2 linked regions of the Paraburkholderia bryophila genome follow. The protein of the gene in region 1 interacts with the protein of each later gene in a pairwise test. Links are inferred from orthologs where the notes say so. Each region holds a gene or a part of one and is shown on either strand. Other genes may lie near its edges. The genes, in order: ndk and GGD40_RS14740.

Evidence for each region.
Region 2: the proteins of ndk (region 1) and GGD40_RS14740 interact in binary tests that used the Escherichia coli proteins (3 or more experiments, as listed by UniProt). The link is inferred for Paraburkholderia bryophila from one-to-one orthologs.

The regions. Positions count from the first base shown.
Region 1 is NZ_JACCAS010000001.1:4,580,768-4,589,134, forward strand. What follows is about bases 689-3,643. They hold ndk (nucleoside-diphosphate kinase), read left to right. Parts: upstream 689-1,930; coding sequence 1,931-2,356; downstream 2,357-3,643. Other genes in these bases: GGD40_RS20550 (MBL fold metallo-hydrolase), read left to right, coding at 689-792; GGD40_RS20555 (Bax inhibitor-1/YccA family protein), read right to left, coding at 917-1,615; rlmN (23S rRNA (adenine(2503)-C(2))-methyltransferase RlmN), read left to right, coding at 2,517-3,643. Outside these bases: outer membrane protein assembly factor BamC, read left to right, coding at 1-11; more of GGD40_RS20550, read left to right, coding at 19-688; more of rlmN, read left to right, coding at 3,644-3,668; GGD40_RS20570 (helix-turn-helix domain-containing protein), read left to right, coding at 3,889-5,001; ispG (flavodoxin-dependent (E)-4-hydroxy-3-methylbut-2-enyl-diphosphate synthase), read left to right, coding at 5,088-6,419; hisS (histidine--tRNA ligase), read left to right, coding at 6,441-7,790; GGD40_RS20585 (YfgM family protein), read left to right, coding at 7,868-8,367. UniProt on the Escherichia coli protein: Major role in the synthesis of nucleoside triphosphates other than ATP. The ATP gamma phosphate is transferred to the NDP beta phosphate via a ping-pong mechanism, using a phosphorylated active-site intermediate.
Region 2 is NZ_JACCAS010000001.1:3,284,832-3,295,980, reverse strand. What follows is about bases 6,783-9,732. They hold GGD40_RS14740 (uracil-DNA glycosylase), read left to right. Parts: upstream 6,783-7,814; coding sequence 7,815-8,651; downstream 8,652-9,732. Other genes in these bases: GGD40_RS14730 (M61 family metallopeptidase), read right to left, coding at 9,586-9,732; GGD40_RS14735 (FMN-dependent NADH-azoreductase), read right to left, coding at 8,833-9,429; GGD40_RS14745 (CYTH domain-containing protein), read left to right, coding at 7,039-7,665; trpC (indole-3-glycerol phosphate synthase TrpC), read left to right, coding at 6,783-6,990. Outside these bases: mltA (murein transglycosylase A), read right to left, coding at 1-320; GGD40_RS14785 (hypothetical protein), read left to right, coding at 349-510; Co2+/Mg2+ efflux protein ApaG, read right to left, coding at 586-960; rpe (ribulose-phosphate 3-epimerase), read left to right, coding at 1,238-1,921; GGD40_RS14770 (phosphoglycolate phosphatase), read left to right, coding at 1,936-2,664; trpE (anthranilate synthase component I), read left to right, coding at 3,040-4,533; GGD40_RS14760 (aminodeoxychorismate/anthranilate synthase component II), read left to right, coding at 4,547-5,137; trpD (anthranilate phosphoribosyltransferase), read left to right, coding at 5,155-6,186; more of trpC, read left to right, coding at 6,205-6,782; more of GGD40_RS14730, read right to left, coding at 9,733-11,149. UniProt on the Escherichia coli protein: Excises uracil residues from the DNA which can arise as a result of misincorporation of dUMP residues by DNA polymerase or due to deamination of cytosine.

The sequences.
Region 1 (8,367 bases):
AGCTGAACTAAGCGGGCCGTGAGGTTCGCGAGTCTCGGCAGCGGTAGTGATGGGAATGCGTTGCTGGTGGAAGCGCAAAGCGGCGCAACCACCACGCGCGTGCTGCTCGACTGCGGCTTTTCGGCCAAGGAAGTCGAGCGGCGTCTGAACCGGGTTGGCGCGAGCGCCGAAGGTCTGGACGCCATACTGATTACGCATGAACACAGCGATCACATTGGCGGCGCGCTGACGCTGGCGCGCAAGTGGTCGATTCCACTGTACATGAGCTGGGGCACCGCCCGCGCGGTAGGCGCCGACGAAGCCGATATCGACCTGCAGGTGCTGTGGGGCGACGAAGCGGTTGCAATCGGCGACCTCAGCATCCTTCCCTATACCGTTCCTCACGACGCCCGCGAGCCGCTGCAGTACGTGCTCTCGAACGGCGCGAGCCGGCTCGGCGTGCTGACCGATGTCGGCACATCCACGCCACATATCAGCTCAGTGTTGAGCGGTTGCGATGCGCTGGTGCTCGAATGTAATCACGACGTGCAGATGCTGGCGGGCAGCCGCTATCCGCAGTCGCTCAAGGCGCGCATCGGCGGTAATCATGGGCATTTGAACAACGAGGCGGCGGCTGAAATCCTGGCCTCGCTCGACCGTTCGCGCTTGCGTCATCTGGTCGCGGCGCATCTGAGCCAGCAGAACAATTCGCCGGAGCTGGCGCGGGCAGCAATGGCGGGTGTACTGGGCGCAGCGCCGACGGAAGTGGTGGTCGCTACACAGGACGAGGGCTGTGCGTGGTTGAGCCTGTAGCTCCCGCCGGATAGCGCCGTAACCGACGGGAAGGTAAAGAAAAAGCCCATAACGATCACTCGTTATGGGCTTTTTCTTCAAGACAGGCGCCTAAGTTGCCTAAGGCGCCACGCCTGGGTCAGACTTAGTTGCGGTTGCCGCCGAAGATGCCGAGCAGCGCGAGCAGGTTCACGAACACGTTGTACAGATCCAGGTAGATCGCGAGCGTGGCGGTGATGTAGTTCGTTTCGCCGCCGTTCACGACGCGCTGGACGTCGAACAGCATGTACGCCGAAAAGATCACGATGGCGAGGACGGACACCGTGAGCATCAGCGCCGGCAGGTGCAGGAACACGTTCGCGACCGAAGCGAGCAGCAGCACGATCACGCCCATTAACAGCCACTTGCCGAGACCCGAAAAGTCGCGCTTGCTGACCGTGGCGATGGTCGCCATCGACGCGAAGATCACACCAGTGCCACCGAAGGCGAGCATGATCAGCGACGGGCCGTTAGAAAAACCGAGCACGAAGCTCAGGATGCGCGACAGCATCAGGCCCATGAAGAACGTGAAGCCGAGCAGCACGAACACGCCGGCGGCGCTGTCTTTGGTCTTCTGGATCGCGAACATGAAGCCGAAGGCGATCGCGAAGAACGCCAGCATGCTCATGGCCGGGCTGGTGGCCGCGAACAGTGAAAAACCGGTGGCGAGGCCAACCCATGCGCCGAGCACCGTCGGAATCATGGACAACGCCAGCAGCCAGTAGGTGTTCCGTAGCACGCGGTTACGCGTTTCGACCGTGCTGACTGCGCCATTGCGGCCAAAGCTATACGGATGATCGTTCATGGTCTCTCCTTACCTCAGAAGCGTGTTGCGTATGGTTGTGAAGCGGTGGTAACGGCAGTGCAGCGGTTGCAGCCGGTCGTGCAGCGAAGGCGGGGATGTTTGCCGCCGGTCGCGAAGTACCCAACCCTAAGATTGGCGCCGTGGCAGGGAGTTTCAATGCCCAGAAAAAACCCGCACGACCAACGCTACCAGTATTCGGAAACTCCTGCTTGGAGTCTTTCAATCCTGTAAGGGTTCAATCGCAATCATACACGGGAACATGCTACAATAGCGGATTCATTTGAATCTGTAACCTCTTAATTTTTTGGAGTTTTTATGGCGATCGAACGCACCCTGTCGATTATCAAGCCGGACGCAGTGGCCAAGAATGTGATCGGCCAGATCTACAGCCGTTTCGAAAACGCTGGTCTGAAGATCGTGGCTTCGCGCATGGTTCATCTGTCGCGCGCCGACGCTGAAAAGTTCTACGCTGTGCACGCTGCACGCCCGTTCTTCAAGGACCTCGTCGACTTCATGATCTCGGGCCCGGTGGTCGTGCAAGCGCTGGAAGGCGAAAACGCGATCCTGAAGCACCGTGACCTGATGGGCGCAACGGACCCGAAGAAGGCAGAAAAGGGCACGATTCGCGCCGATTTCGCCGACAGCATCGACGCTAACGCGGTGCACGGTTCGGACGCTGCGGAAACGGCAGCAGTTGAAATCGCATTCTTCTTCCCGCAAGTGAACGTTTACTCGCGTTAAGACCTGCGTTGCGGGCGGTCTGTGCAGCCGAAACTGATTTATCGCACGAATCGTCCGGCAAAGTAGTAAGGTAAAAGCAGCAGGAATGGGCGCGAACGGCATTGCGTTCATGCAGCTTGTTGCATGAACGTAGTCTCGCACTGAAATGGCAGGATTCGATATGACGAGCAGTTCCACCGTCAACCTTCTCGACCTCGACGCCCAAGGGCTCGTCGCTTACTGCGGCAGCCTGGGCGAGAAGCCGTTTCGCGCCAAGCAATTGCAGCGCTGGATTCATCAGTACAACGCTGCCGACTTCGACGGCATGACCGATCTCGCGAAGTCCTTGCGCGAAAAGCTCAAAGGGCGCGCCACGATCTCGATGCCGGGCATCGTCAGCGACCATATTTCGACCGACGGCACACGCAAGTGGCTGATCGACGTCGGCAACAGCAACGCGGTTGAAACCGTCTATATCCCGGAAGAAACGCGCGGCACGTTGTGCGTGTCGTCGCAGGCTGGGTGCGCGGTCAACTGCCGTTTCTGTTCGACCGGCAAGCAGGGTTTCTCCCGCAATCTCTCTACTGCTGAAATCATCGGCCAGTTGCGCATGGCCGAATTCTCGCTGCGCGCCACGCGCGGTGGGGACGGCGGCCGCGCCACGGGTGGCGACGGCAAGGGCGATCGCGTCGTCACGAACGTCGTGATGATGGGTATGGGCGAGCCGCTGCTGAATTACGACGCAGTCGTGCCGGCCATGCGTCTGATGCTTGACGACAACGCCTACGGCCTGTCGCGCCGGCGCGTCACGCTGTCCACGTCGGGCGTCGTGCCGATGATGGACCGGCTCGGCGCCGATCTGCCGGTAGCGCTCGCGGTGTCGTTGCACGCACCGAGCGATCCGCTGCGCGACATGCTGGTGCCGCTGAACAAGAAGTACCCGCTGCGCGAACTGATGGCCGCTTGCCAGCGCTATCTGAAAGTCGCGCCGCGCGATTTCATTACGTTCGAATATTGCATGCTCGACGGTGTGAACGACAGCGAGGCGCAAGCGCGCGAATTGCTGGCCGTCACGCGCGACGTCCCATGCAAGTTCAATCTGATTCCGTTCAATCCGTTCCCCGAATCGGGCCTCTTCCGCTCGAAGCCGGAACAGATCAAACGGTTTGCGCAAGTGTTGATGGACGCGGGCGTCGTCACCACGGTGCGCAAAACACGCGGCGATGATATCGACGCAGCCTGCGGTCAGTTGGCCGGTGCGGTGCAAGACCGCACGCGCCTCGCTGAGCGCACCGGGAAGGCGGCGAAGATTATCGAGGTTCGGGCCGTGTAATCGTTCGGGCGGGCAGGGGTGCCGGGCGTTCGGTGGGGTGTTTCCTGGAACGTGCAGAAAGCGGCCTTGCCACCCACGATTGAAAAGAAAGTTTGCAGAAGCGATCGGAAGCGGCACACAAGGCCGCACATTTTGTTATAAACGGTCTGCGATTCGGGCGTGAGGCGCGAGCCCGTCCGAATGGCACGAGTTAAAAAGAATCGACGCGAAAGGATTTGGGATGAGTGAGCCGCAGCACCCGCAGCCGCAGGACACAGACACGAACGAAGGCCATCCGGCGCCGGTCGCACGGGCGGTGGTGCAGCCCGTTGTGCAGCCGGGCATGGATTCGTTGGCGGCAGTTGGCGCGCGCTTGACCCAGTTGCGTGAGTCGAAAGGCTGGACGATCGAGGACGTGTCGGCGCGTCTGAAAGTCTCCGTCGTCAAGTTGCGTGCGCTCGAATCGGGCGACATCAGCCACTTGCCGGATACGACCTTCGCGCTCGGCGTCGTGCGCAGCTATGCAAAGATGCTGGGCGCCGATCCCACGCCGTTCACGCAGGCCTTGCGTCGCGAGAAGGGTGTTCCCGCGCCGGATCTGTCGATGCCGGCGTCGTCGGGCAAAGATTTGCCGCGCGGCAAGGTGTCGTTGTCGCTCGGCGGGAGCGGGCAAAAAAGCCGCTCGTGGTTGTGGGGCGTGGCGGCGGTCATCGTCGCGGTGATCGCCTTGGGCATGTGGCATACCAACGGCGGCGATTCGTCGGCGTGGCTTGCTCGCCTGAAGGCGAGTGCGAACGGCGCCGCGGGTGGTGCGACCGGTGCATCGGGCGCGGTGGCACAGAGTCCGGCAGCAGGCTCCGACGCGACGACGGAGGAGGCGGCATCCGCTCCGGACGCGCAAGCCGCCGCAGACAGCGCAGCATCGGGTACGCCGATGCCCGCGCCGCTGGCTACGGGCGCCGCACCGTCGTCGGCGCCGGTTGTGACGGCAACGGCTGCCGCACCCAAGGCAGTTTCGCAGGCGCAGGCTGCCGTACCGGCCGCGAGTGCGCCGGCAGCGGTTGTCGCGGACGCATCGGCGGCGGCAGTTGACACGGCCGGCGGCGGCGAGGCGATCGTCGCACTGCGCGTGACGCAAGATAGCTGGTTTAGCGTGCGTGGCAAGGACGGCAAGGAAGTGTTCTCCGGCCTCGTCCACGCCGGCGACACCAAGGAAGTAACGGGCGTGGCGCCGTTTAAGGTCACGCTGGGGAACAAGGCCGGTCTCGAGTCGCTGACGCTCGACGGGCAACCGGTTGATCCGGCCAAATATTCGGCAGCTAAAGGTAACGTGGCGCGCTTCGCGTTGCCTTGATAGATACGGTATGCGCCGCGGCCAAACCGGTCCGCGGCGCTTTTTCAATTCAGGCGCTACGTCTTTGTGTGGCGCATGCGGCGTAAATGGGTTTTTCGATGCAATCCGAAGCTCAATCCCAATCCAGTAGCAAGATCGTTTCCAATGAGCCGGTGTTCGGCGGCCACGCGGCGCGGCGCAAGTCGCACGCGGTCGACATCCGTTGGGGTGGCCAGATCGTCACGATCGGTGGCGATGCACCCGTGCGCGTCCAGTCGATGACCAACACGGACACCGCGGACGCGATCGGCACCGCGATCCAGATCAAGGAACTGGCGCAAGCCGGTTCGGAGTTGGTGCGTATCACGGTGAACACGCCGGAAGCGGCCGCGGCCGTACCGGCCGTGCGCGAGCAGCTCGACCGCATGGGCGTGTCGGTGCCGCTGGTCGGCGACTTCCATTACAACGGCCATTTGCTGTTGCGCGATTACCCCGAGTGCGCGGAGTCGCTGTCCAAGTACCGGATCAATCCGGGTAACGTCGGCCACGGCGCGAAGCGCGACACGCAGTTCGCGCAAATGATCGAAGCGGCGGTGAAGTACGACAAGGCGGTGCGTATCGGCGTCAACTGGGGCAGTCTCGACCAGGACCTGCTCGCGAAAATGATGGACGAAAACGCGGCACGTTCCACGCCGTGGGAAGCGCAAAGCGTGATGTACGAAGCGCTGATCCAGTCGGCGATCGGCTCGGCCGAGCGCGCGGTCGAAATCGGCCTGCCGCGCAACAAGATCATTCTGTCGTGCAAGGTCAGCGGTGTGCAGGACCTGATCGCCGTGTATCGCGAACTCGCGCGCCGTTGCGACTTCGCGCTGCATCTCGGTTTGACGGAAGCGGGCATGGGCTCGAAGGGTATCGTCGCGTCGACGGCGGCGCTGTCGGTGCTGTTGCAGCAAGGTATCGGCGACACGATCCGTATCTCATTGACACCGGAACCGGGCGGCCCGCGTACCGGCGAAGTGATCGTCGGTCAGGAAATTCTGCAGACCATGGGTCTGCGCTCGTTCACGCCGATGGTGATCGCGTGCCCGGGTTGCGGTCGTACCACCAGCACGCTGTTCCAGGAACTGGCGTCGCAAATCCAGACCTATCTGCGCACGCAGATGCCGGTGTGGCGCGACCAGTATCCTGGCGTCGAGAAGATGCACGTCGCGGTGATGGGCTGCATCGTCAATGGTCCGGGCGAGTCGAAGCAGGCCAATATCGGCATCAGCTTGCCGGGCTCGGGGGAGAACCCGGCCGCGCCGGTGTTCATCGACGGCGAGAAGGTCAAGACGCTGCGCGGCGAGCACATCGCGCAAGAATTCCAGCAAATCGTGAGTGACTACGTCGAGCGCCGCTATGGCCGCGCCGAAGCCGGCCGCGCCGAAGCACTCAACTAAATATCGGCTATCGAAAGACAGATGACTGAACAGAAGAAAAAGCTCGAAAAGTTGTCCGGCGTGAAGGGCATGAACGACATCCTTCCGCAGGAAGCCGGGCTGTGGGAATTTTTCGAAATGACCGTCAAGTCGATGCTGCGTTCGTACGGATACCAGAATATCCGTACGCCGATCATCGAGCATACGCAGCTGTTCAAGCGCGGTATCGGCGAAGTGACCGACATCGTCGAAAAAGAGATGTACAGCTTTACCGACGCGCTGAACGGCGAGAACCTGACCATGCGCCCGGAAAACACCGCGGCCGTGGTGCGCGCGGCGATCGAACACAACTTGCTGTACGACGGCCCGAAGCGCTTGTGGTACGTCGGTCCGATGTTCCGCCACGAGCGTCCGCAGCGCGGCCGTTATCGCCAGTTCCATCAGGTGGGCGTGGAAGCGCTGGGCTTTGCCGGCCCGGACGCCGACGCTGAAATCATCATGATGTGCCAGCGTTTGTGGGACGACCTCGGCTTGATCGGCATCAAGCTCGAACTCAACTCGCTGGGTCTGTCGCATGAACGCGCGGCTCACCGCGTCGAACTGATTGCTTACCTCGAAAAGCACATGGATGTGCTCGACGAAGAAGCGAAGCGCCGTCTGTACACGAATCCGCTGCGCGTGCTGGATACGAAGAATCCGGCCATGCAGGCAGTCGCGCAGAACGCGCCGAAACTGATCGATTTTCTCGGCGAAGAATCGCTCGCGCACTTCGAGGGACTGCAGCGCATTCTGAAAGCGAACAACATTCCGTTCAAGATCAATCCGCGTTTGGTGCGCGGTCTCGATTATTACAATCTGACCGTGTTCGAATGGGTGACCGACAAGCTGGGCGCGCAAGGCACCGTTGCTGCAGGCGGCCGTTACGATCCGCTGATCGAGCAGCTCGGCGGCAAGCCGACCGGCGCGTGCGGTTGGGCAATGGGCGTCGAACGGATTCTTGAGTTGCTGAAAGAAGATCAGCTCGTGCCGGAAGACGAAGGTTGCGACGTCTACGTTGTCCATCAGGGCGACGCGGCGCGCGAGCAGGCCTTCATCATCGCTGAGCGGTTGCGTGATACGGGTCTCGACGTGATTCTGCATTGCAGCGCCGACGGTCAAACCGCCAGCTTCAAATCGCAGATGAAGCGTGCGGATTCGAGCGGCGCGGCCTTCGCGGTGGTGCTCGGCGAAGACGAAATCGCGAACGGTACGGTCGGCGTCAAGGCGCTGCGCGACACGAGTAATGGCGCGGGTAACGGCGGTAAGAGCGAGCAACAGAACGTGCCTGCCGAAGACTTGACCGAATTTCTAATCAATGCGATGGTTGCAACCGCCGAAGACGGCGACGACTGATCGCGATGTCGTCGAGCCCTTTGGCTCCTGACTGGCTCGACAAGCACACGTATCAAGAAAGAGGAAATCGCCGGGCGATGAGTTACCACGACGAACAAGAATCGATAGAAAGTCTGAAGGCATGGTGGACGCAATGGGGCAATGCAACCACATGGATCGTGCTGGTGGTCCTGGTTGCGGCTGCTGGCTGGAACGGCTGGAATTTCTGGCAGCGGCGCCAGGCGGCGGAAGCTGCCGTGCTGTATGACCAGGTCCAGCAAGCCGTGGCTTCGGGCGACAAGGCGAAGGTCACGCGCGTCGCCACCGACATGGAAGACAAGTTCAGCGGCACCGCGTACGCGCAGATGACGGCGTTGGGCGCGGCCAAGGCGCTGTACACCGCGGGCGACGAAGCCGGTGCGAAGGCCCAGTTGCAATGGACCATCGATCACGCGAAAGACGACGAGTTCAAGCAGATCGCCAGGTTGCGCTTTGCTTCGCTGTTGCTCGACGACAAGGCTTACGACCAGGGCCTGGCGCTGCTCGCCGAACCGCAGTCCGACGCCTTCAAGGGTCTCGTAGCGAATGGCCGTGGCGA
Region 2 (11,149 bases), 1.3 Mb from region 1 along the record:
GCCCGTGCGCTGGTGACGTCGAGATCGTCGATTTGTGAGGCCGCGGCACATGCGCGCGCCCAGTTCGGCTGACGCGCGAGTCTCACGCAGTTTTGCCGCAGCGCGGCGGTCGCGCCGATCAGCGAATCGTCCTGCCAACCCGGCACCTGTTGCCACGCAACCGCCGTGAGCCGCGTCGAGGCAATCTGTCCGGGTATGATCGCAGCGCCCGTGGGTGGCGACAACGAAGGCCGGACCGCGCCGCCACCTCCGCAGGACGCCAGCATCACCGCAACCGAAAGCGCGCCGAGCCATGCTCCGGCCGTGCGGACAAACCGCATACAATGTTCGTTCTTGATGGAAACCGCCATGTCTGATCTGTTCGACGAATACCCAATGCTCATCTTCGCGCTGGAGTCGCTCCTCGCGCTTTTCCTGCTGGTTTTTATCGTGGTGTGGACGTCGTCCGGCAAGAAGAAAATAACGCGCGCCCACTCGACCGAACAGCATAAAAAACAGAAACCGCAGTAGGCCTTCTGCGTAACACCCGGAGCAAAAGCCCAAGCGCGTTGGAGTGTTTAAGAGACCGCCGTCAGCGGCCTCGGTTCAATGCAAAGTACGCGGCATCCGCAGGATGAATTCCGGCACCGGCGCTTCGAAGCGCTCGCCGTCTTCCGCCACACAAAAATATTCGCCACGCATTGTGCCGACCGGCGTGCCGATCACGGCCCAACTCGTATATTCGAAGTGCTCGCCCGGTTTGAGCAGCGGCTGGTGGCCGACCACGCCCAGCCCCTTCACTTCCTGCTCGTTATTGTCGCTGTCGGTAATCACCCAATGCCGAGCAATCAATTGAGCCGGCACCTGGCCCGTGTTGCGGATGGTCAGCGTGTATGCGAACGCATACTGGCGGCGCTCCGGGTCCGACTCTTCGGGCAGAAACTGCACCTGCGCCGAGACGCTGAATTCGTACTGGCTCATCCTGATTCCGATCTGGTGAAACGGGCTGTGAAAAATCGCGGGAAAGCCCGTATGCCAATGGTTTGCGGGCACACTGGCGACGCGGTGCTTATGGATTGGCATTCTGCTTGATGCGCGGCAGGGCCGCAACCGGACAAATCCCTCTGGCCAAGGGCCATTCAGACGTTTTGTCATCTTCACGGCGCGCATCGCGAAAGTGACGCGCGCCGTCCGCGAGCCGGTTTCCGAGCGCACAAAACGGTAAAATGACGCTTTCCCGCTTGCATCCTTCCCCGCCATGACGCAATTCCGCATTGCCCCCAGCATTCTGTCCGCCGACTTCGCCCGTCTGGGTGAGGAAGTGCGCAACGTCGTCGCCGCCGGCGCCGACTGGATTCACTTCGACGTGATGGACAACCATTACGTGCCGAACCTGACCATCGGGCCACTCGTGTGCGAGGCGATCCGCCCGCACGTGAACGTGCCGATCGACGTGCATCTGATGGTGCGCCCGGTCGACCGGATCGTGCCGGATTTCGCCAAGGCCGGCGCGAATCTGATCAGCTTTCATCCTGAAGGCTCGGACCATATCGACCGCACGCTGTCGCTGATTCACGACCACGGCTGCAAGGCTGGTCTGGTGTTCAACCCGGCCACGTCGCTGAACTACCTCGATCACGTGATGGACAAAGTCGACCTCGTGTTGATCATGTCGGTGAATCCGGGGTTCGGCGGTCAGTCGTTTATTCCTGAAGCGCTCAACAAGCTGCGCGAAGCGCGCGCGCGTATCAACGCGTACAAGGAGCGCACCGGCCGCGAGATTCATCTGGAAGTGGACGGCGGCGTGAAGGTCGACAACATCGCCGAAATCGCGGCGGCCGGCGCGGACACTTTCGTGGCCGGCTCGGCGATCTTCGGCCAGCCCGATCACAAGGTCGTGATCGACAAGATGCGCGCGGCGCTCGCCAACATCCAGCACTAAAAACTGCACACCCTATGACTGCCCCGCTTCACGCCCTGCTTCCCTCGCCGGCATTCACTGGTCCGCGCCTGCAAGCCGCGATCATCGACCTCGACGGCACGATGATCGATACCGCCGACGATTTCACCGCCGGCCTGAACGGCATGCTCGCGCAACTCGACGCGATCGAAACCTCGCGTGAAGAAGTGGTCGGCTATGTCGGCAAAGGTTCGGAGCATCTGATCCGCAGCGTGCTGGCGCCGCGTTTCGAAGCGGAGCATGCGCAAGACCGTTTCGACGAAGCGCTCGCGATCTATCAGGAAGAGTACGCCAAGATCAACGGCATGCACACGCGGCTCTATCCCGACGTGGAAGCCGGTCTGAGCGCCATGCGCGAGGCCGGCATCAAGCTCGCCTGCGTGACCAACAAGCCGCACCGGTTCGCGGTCGAGCTGTTGCAGCAATACGGGCTTGCCCAATATTTCAGCGTCGTGCTCGGCGGCGACAGCCTCGCGAAAAAGAAGCCGGACCCGCTGCCCATGCTGACCGCCGCGGCGCAGTTAGGCGTCGAGCCGCAAGCCACGGTGGCGATCGGCGATTCGGAAAACGACGCGCTGGCCGGCCGTGCGGCGGGCATGGCGACGCTGACCGTGCCCTATGGCTACAACCATGGTCGCGCTATACAAGAAATAAAATCCGATGGTATAGTTGCCTCGCTGCTCGACGCCGCCAAGGCGATCGCAGCGCACCATTCAACGACTTGAAAAGTCCACCATTCTCATGTTTCTGAACAAAAAACGGAGTCTGATTAGCATCGACCGGGGAGCCTGGCCCTGGCGTCGCTGGTCGCGCTAACCTCGCCTGAGGTACGCTGAAGTTCGTCTTCGGCAACCGTTTTTTGCTTCGCTGCGCTCACGCGTTTTTTCCATCGTCTTGTTTCGCTGCATCGGTTGAATCGGCCTGCGTGTACCCACAAGGTACCGTCCTGCGCTGACACTGCTTGCACGCGTCGATGGGAAACTCGCGCCGGTCGGTATCATCATCGTGTCGAAACTGTCGAACGAACGCCCTGACCGGCCGCGCAACGCCCCGCTTTGTCCGACGCATGCTGCCGCCGGATCACCGTACAGGATCGGAACATGACCGAACTCGAATTCCAGTCCCTCGCCAACGAGGGTTTCAATCGCATTCCGCTGATCGCCGAAGCGCTCGCCGACCTCGAAACGCCGCTATCGCTGTACCTGAAGCTCGCGCAGAGCGAGCGTAACGGCGCCAACTCGTTCCTGCTGGAATCGGTGGTGGGTGGCGAACGCTTCGGCCGCTATTCGTTCATCGGCTTGCCGGCGCGTACGCTGCTGCGTACCCGGAACGGCGTCTCCGAAGTGGTGCGCGACGGCAAGGTCGTCGAAACGCACGAAGGCGATCCGCTCGAATTCATCCAGCAATTCCAGGGCCGTTTCAAAGTGGCGCAACGCCCTGGGCTGCCGCGTTTCGCGGGCGGTCTGGCCGGTTATTTCGGCTATGACGCGGTGCGTTACATCGAGAAAAAGCTAGCGCACACCGTGCCGCCAGACGATCTGAATCTGCCCGATATCCAGTTGCTGCTGACCGAAGAAGTCGCGGTGATCGACAACCTCGCGGGCAAGCTCTATCTGGTGGTCTACGCCGACCCGACGCAGCCCGAGGCTTACACGAAGGCCAAACAGCGTCTGCGTGAACTGCGTCAGCGTTTGCGCACGACCGTGCAGCCGCCGGTCACCTCGGCCAGCGTGCGCACCGAGACTTACCGCGAATTCGCCAAAGACGATTACCTCGCCGCCGTGCGCAAGGCGAAGGAATACATCGCGGCCGGTGAATTGATGCAAGTGCAGGTCGGCCAACGTCTGACCAAGCCGTTCCGCGACAACCCGCTCTCGCTGTACCGCGCGCTACGTTCGCTGAATCCGTCGCCGTATATGTATTACTACAACTTCGGCGACTTCCATGTCGTGGGGGCATCGCCGGAAATTCTGGTGCGCCAGGAAAAGCGCGGCGAGGACCGTATCGTCACGATCCGGCCGCTCGCCGGCACGCGTCCGCGCGGCAACACGCCTGAACGCGACGCGGAACTCGCCACCGAACTGCTGAACGACCCGAAGGAAGTCGCCGAGCACGTCATGTTGATCGACCTCGCGCGTAACGACGTGGGCCGCATCGCGCAGATCGGCTCGGTGGTCGTGACCGACAAGATGGCGATCGAGAAATACTCGCACGTGCAGCACATCGTGAGTTCGGTCGAAGGCAAGCTGAAGCCCGGCATCACCAATTTCGACGTGTTGCGCGCCACCTTCCCGGCCGGCACGTTGTCGGGCGCGCCGAAGGTGCGCGCGATGGAACTGATCGACGAGCTGGAGCCCGTCAAACGCGGCCTGTACGGCGGAGCGGTCGGCTACCTGTCGTTCACCGGCGAAATGGATCTCGCCATCACGATCCGCACCGGCGTGATCGCGAACGGCAATCTGTATGTGCAGGCGGCAGCGGGTGTCGTCGCGGATTCGGTGCCCGAATCCGAATGGCAAGAGACCGAGAACAAGGCACGCGCCGTGTTGCGCGCCGCCGAGCAGGTTCAAGACGGCCTCGATAGCGACTTCTGACCGGAGACACACCATGCTGCTAATGATCGACAACTACGACTCGTTCACCTACAACCTGGTGCAGTACTTCGGCGAACTCGGCGAAGACGTGCGCACCTACCGCAACGACGAAATCACGCTGGACGAAATCGCGAAGCTCAACCCTGAGCGCATCTGCCTGTCGCCCGGCCCGAGCAATCCGCAACACGCCGGCATTACGCTCGACGTGCTGCGCGAATTCGCCGGCAAGACGCCGATTCTCGGTGTGTGCCTCGGCCACCAGGCGATCGGCGAAGCGTTCGGCGGTCGCGTGGTGCGCGCGCAGACCATCATGCACGGCAAGGTCAGCACGATCGAAACCGATTGCAAAGGCGTGTTCGCCGACCTGCCGAAGCACTTCGTGGTGACCCGCTACCACTCGCTCGCGATCGAACGCGAATCGCTGCCCGACTGCCTCGAAGTGTCGGCATGGACCGAAGACGGCGAGATCATGGGCGTGCGTCACAAGGAACTGGCGGTGGAAGGCGTGCAATTCCATCCGGAATCGATCCTGTCCGAACACGGCCACGCACTGCTCGAGAACTTCGTGAAGCAGTCGAAACTCGCGTCCGCTCAACGCGCCTGATGAAGAGAGACGAAATCATGTCGATTACGCCCCAGGAAGCGCTGCAACGAACCATCGAGCACCGCGAGATTTTCCACGACGAAATGCTGCACCTGATGCGCCTCATCATGCGCGGCGAGCTGTCGCCAGTGATGTCGGCGGCAATCATTACCGGCTTGCGCGTCAAAAAAGAGACCATCGGCGAAATCACCGCGGCCGCTACGGTGATGCGTGAATTTGCCCGGCACGTCGACGTGCCGGACAACTCGAACTTCGTCGATATCGTCGGGACCGGCGGCGACGGCTCGCAAACCTTCAATATTTCCACGGCGACCATGTTCGTGACGGCCGCGGCCGGTGCGAAGGTCGCGAAGCACGGCGGACGCGGCGTGTCGAGCAAGTCGGGCAGCGCAGACGTGCTCGAAGCGCTCGGCGTGAATATCGATCTGCAGCCGGAACAGGTGGCGGCGTCGATCGCGGAAACCGGCATGGGCTTCATGTTCGCGCCGAACCATCATCCGGCCATGAAGAACATCGCGCCGGTGCGCCGTGAACTCGGCGTGCGCACGCTGTTCAACATTCTCGGCCCGCTGACCAATCCGGCCGGCGCGCCGAATCAGTTGATGGGCGTGTTCCACGGCGACCTGGTCGGGATTCAGGTGCGAGTGATGCAGCGCCTCGGCGCGAAGCACGTGCTGGTGGTGTACGGCATGGACGGCATGGACGAGGTCTCGCTCGGCGCGGCGACGCAGGTCGGCGAGTTGCGCGACGGCCAGATCCACGAGTACGAGATTCATCCGGAAGACTTCGGCCTGCAGATGGTGTCGAACCGCACGCTGAAAGTGGCGGACGCGACCGAATCGAAAGCGATGCTGCTCGAAGCGCTCGACAACACGCCGGGCGTCGCGCGCGAAATCGTCACGCTGAACGCGGGCACGGCGCTGTATGCGGCGAACGTGGCGGCGTCGATCGCAGACGGCATTCAGTTGGCACGCGAAGCGATCGCGAGCGGCAAGGCTCGTGCGAAGGTCGACGATCTGATCCGCTTTACCCAGCAATTCAAGCACTAATCACGTAGCGAGACACAGATGAGCGACATTCTCGACCAGATCATCGCGATCAAACGCGAAGAAGTCCGCGCGGCGCAGCAAAGCGCGTCGCTCGAAGAACTGCGCCTCGAAGCGGCGTCGCGCGATATTCGCGATTTCGTCGGCGCATTGCGCGCGAAACACACGGCGGGCCTCGCCGCAGTGATCGCCGAAGTGAAGAAGGCGAGCCCGTCGAAAGGCGTGCTGCGCGAACACTTCGTGCCCGCCGAGATCGCGCGTTCTTACGAACAGCACGGCGCGGCGTGTCTGTCGGTGCTGACCGACGTGCAGTTCTTCAAGGGCAGCGTCGCGTATCTGGAAGAAGCGCGCGCGGCCTGCAAACTCCCGGTGTTGCGCAAAGACTTCATCGTCGATCCGTATCAGATCGTCGAGGCCCGCGCGATGGGTGCCGACGCGATCCTGCTGATCGCCGCCGCGCTCGAAACGTCGCAGATGCAAGACCTCGAAGCGCTCGCGCATTCGCTGAATCTGGCCGTGCTGGTCGAAGTGCACGACAGCCGTGAACTGATGGAAGCACTCACGCTGAAAACGCCGCTGATCGGTATCAACAACCGCAATCTGCGCACGTTCGAAACGTCGATCGAGACGACCATCGGCATGCTCGAAGCGATTCCGGACGACCGGATCGTCGTCACCGAGTCGGGCATTCTGTCGCGCGTCGACGTCGAACGGCTGCGCGCGATGGACGTGCACACGTTCCTCGTCGGCGAGGCGTTCATGCGCGCGGAAGAGCCGGGCGTCGAACTGGCGCGGATGTTTTTCTGAGCGCCAACGTCGACACGCGGCAAGGCGGTACACGGAGCAAAGCAGATCATGGGCATGGAACGCGAAATCAAGCTGGCGCTGCCGGCTGACCAGGTGCGGGCGGCGACGCAGTGGTTTGTCGCACGTACAGGTGCGGAAGGGCGCGATGTCAGGCTGGCGAATATTTACTTCGATACGCCGGCGCTGACGTTGGCGAAGTCGAAAAGCGCGCTGCGTTTGCGTCACACGCCGGACGGCTGGCTGCAAACCTTCAAGACAGTGGGCGAAGCGAAGGACGGTTTGCATAGCCGGCACGAGTGGGAAATGCCGGTGGCGGGCGAAAAGCTCGAGATCGACACGTTACTGCGCGAGTGCGATGAGCCGAGCGCGGCTGAAGCTTTGCGTCAGGCCGCGCCGGAGCTGGTCGAACTGTTCCGCACGGACTTCACGCGCACGCTGTGGAATATCGAGCTGAACGATGCGACGGTCGAAGCCGCGATCGATCAAGGCGACGTGATCGCCGAAGTGAACGGTGAAGCACGTCGCGCGCCGATTTCCGAGGTCGAACTCGAACTGAAGTCCGGCGACGAAGCCGCTTTGCATGCGCTAGCGGCGGAACTTGGGACAGCCGTCGCGGGGCTGGCGCCGGATAACGTCAGCAAAGCGCAGCGCGGGTATCAACTGCGAGCGGGTTGAATGGCGGCAAGCGCAGCAACGCGGCACGCACTAACCATACGGATTGATGAACGCGCGACGTCGCGCACACCTCAGCGCCTGGCACGCGCCGTCCGCGCTTCACCGCCGCACCTTGAGCAACACCGCGTTTGCTGCGACACTTCCCCGCCATGACCTCCGCTTCCCGTACCCGCTCCGATTCGTCGCAGGCTTCGCTTTTCGGCGACGCCGCGCCCTCTCCCGCCGACGCACTGACCAACCCGGTTTCGCCTTCAACGGCTAGCGCACCGCCGGCCCTTGAAGCCCAATTCGCCGCGCTGCCCCCGGCATGGCGCACACATCTCAAGCCGTTCGTCGAAAGCGACGCTTACGCACCGCTGTGCCGTTTCGTCGACGGTGAACGCGCGGCCGGCAAGACCGTGTATCCCGCCGACGTATTCCGCGCGTTGCGCCTGACGAGCCCCGACGAAGTGAAAGTCGTGATCCTCGGCCAGGACCCGTATCACGGCGAAGACCGCGGCACGCCGCAAGCGCATGGGCTGGCGTTTTCGGTAGCGCCGAACGTGCGTACGCCGCCGTCGCTGCGCAACATCTTCAAGGAAATTGCCGCGAGCCTTGGCCACGACACGCCGCGCCACGGCTGTCTCGACACGTGGGCCAAACAGGGCGTGCTGCTGCTGAACACGGTGCTGACGGTCGAGCGCGACGCCGCGGCGAGCCACGCGAAACGCGGCTGGGAAAAGTGTACGGACACGCTGATCCACGAACTCGCCATGCGTCATGACGGCCTGGTGTTCATGCTGTGGGGCGCGCACGCGCAAGCGAAGCGCGCGCTGCTTGGCGGCAAGTCGCACTATGTGCTGGAAGCGCCGCATCCGTCGCCGCTATCGGCGCATCGCGGCTTTCTCGGCTGCGGGCATTTTGCGAAGGCGAATGAGTATCTCGCGCAACACGGCCGCGCAACGATCGACTGGCGCTTGCCGGACGAAGCGCAGATGCTGGCGTAAGCGCAATACGTCCAGGCGCGCATCGGCGAGTCAGTGCATCGGCGCATCGGCGCACGAACCAGAAAAGCAAAAACGCCACGGGTTTCAAACCCGTGGCGTTTCTCGTTGCATCGTTACATCGCGCACTGCACCGCGATGCGCGCATGTTCAAACCGGCGCGTCAATCCTTCCATCGACCTTCTTACGCAGCGGCAATCGCTTCGCGCGCCGAAACCAGCGCGGCGGTCGCTGCGTCCGGGCCCATGTTCAGGCCTTCGGCGTAGATGAAGTTCACGTCGGTCATGCCGAGGAAACCCAGGAAAGCCTTCAGATACGGCGTCTGGCTGTCGTTCGGCGTGCCCAGATACTTGCCGCCGCGGGCCGACACGACGTGGACCTTCTTGCCCTTCACGAGACCTTCCGGACCGTTCGCCGTGTACTGGAACGTGATGCCGGCGCGTGCGATGAAGTCGAAGTACGTCTTGAGCTGCGACGAGATACCGAAGTTGTACATCGGTGCGCCGATCACGACGATGTCGGCGGCTTGCAGTTCGGCGATCAGCGCTTCGCTGCGTGCGGCGATTTCGGCCTGCTCGGCGTTGCGTTGGTCAGCCGGCGTGAAGAACGCGCCGAGGACGGCGTCGTCCAGGTGCGGCAGCGGCTCAGCTTGCAGATTGCGGACGACGACTTGCGCGCCCGGATTCGATTGTTGCAGCTTGGCGGTCAGTTCGTTGACGAGAAGCGTCGAGTTCGCGCCTTGCGAACGGGCTGCCGAGTTGATTTGCAGGATCGTGGTCATGTGGGTGACTCCAGTAGGGGCGCGCAGTTTTGCGCGAGTGGAGTCATTGTGTTTTTTTACCGTCCCGAGAAAAAGCCATCCAGCAGCGACGGATTGTTGCATTGGTAGAACAATCCGCCGCTCTCGACCGTCGATTAATAGCGCCGACGATTACGATCAGCTTGCAAGCCAGCGCTCGCGGGCCTTGCGCGCGGCGGTCCCCTTGTCGCTGACCGCGAGCTTGTAGCGTGCCGGCTCAGGCCCGTCCAGCTTGACTTGCGTGGTGCGCAGTTCGTCGCGGCGGAACGCATGGATCTCGACTTTCGCGCCCGACTGATAGCGTGCCAGCAGGCCGTCAAGATTCGAGCCGGTCACGCGCAGGCCGTCGAGCGCGATCAGCACGTCGCCGGCCGAGAGCCCTGCTTTCTGCGCGGCGCTGCCTTCATGCACGGCCGCCAGCGTGCAATCCGCGCCGCCGCGCAAACGCGCGCCGAGCGACGGCCGGGAGCTCTTGTCGAATTCAGGCGCAAGCGTGACGCCGAACGGCGCGAGCAGCGTTTCGAGCGGCAAATCGCGCGTGCCATGCACGGCCTCGGCGAACAGCTCGCCGAGTTGCGCGCCGGTTGCTTCCGCGAACAGCGCTTCGACCTCGCTTTCTTCCACGCCGACAGGCTTGCCGCGATAAAAATCGCGGCCGAAACGTTGCCACAGCAGACGCATCACGTCGTCGAGCGATTTGCGGTTGTTGGTCTGCGCGCGGATCGTCAGATCGAACGCGAGCGCGACCAGCGAGCCCTTGGTGTAATAGCTGACGATCGCGTTCGGCGCATTCTCGTCCTGACGGTAGTACTTGACCCACGCGTCGAACGAGCTCTCAGCGACGGTCTGCTTCAGGCGGCCGCTGCCGCGCAGCACACCGCCAACCACCTTGCCGAGCAGGCCGAAATAGTCGTCCGGCGAAATCAGCCCGCTGCGCACGAGGATCAGATCGTCGTAGTAAGACGTGAAGCCCTCGAACAGCCACAGCAACGACGTGGTGTTCTCCTCGTTCAGGTCGTACGGTGCGAACACCGCCGGCTTGATGCGCTTCACGTTCCAGGTGTGGAAATACTCGTGGCTGCACAGGCCGAGGTAGGTTCGGTAGCCTTCGCTGAGCGCGTCGCGTCCTTGCACCGGCAGATCGCCACGATTGCAGATCAGCGCGGTCGAAGCGCGATGCTCCAGCCCACCATAACCATCGGTGACGGCCTGGGTCATGAACACGTAGCGGTCCATCGGCGCTTTCTTCGACTTCGGCTCAAACAACGCGATCTGCGCTTCGCAGATGCGCTTCAGGTCGGCGGACAGTCGCGCCATGTCCAGCCCGATCACGCGGCCGGCGATCACGATGTCGTGCGGCACGCCATGCGCGTCGAAGGTCGCCAACTCGAATTGACCCAGCGTCACCGGATGATCGATCAGCTCGTCGTAGTTTTGCGCGCGATACTCGCCGAAGCCGTAGCGCTTCGTGCCGCGCGCCTCCGGCAACGCGGTCGCGACGCGCCAGTTGCGATACGCGGCGCCGTCCGGCTTCTGGATGTCGACCACGCATTGCGCTTCTTCATGACCGAGCGGCGACAAAAACACGCTGGTGCCGTTGAAGAAACCCGTCGTGTCGTCCAGATGCGCGGCGCGCACCGACAGATCCCATGCATACACCTCGTAGCGCAGCGTCAGCGCGCCTTTGACCGGCGCGGCCTGC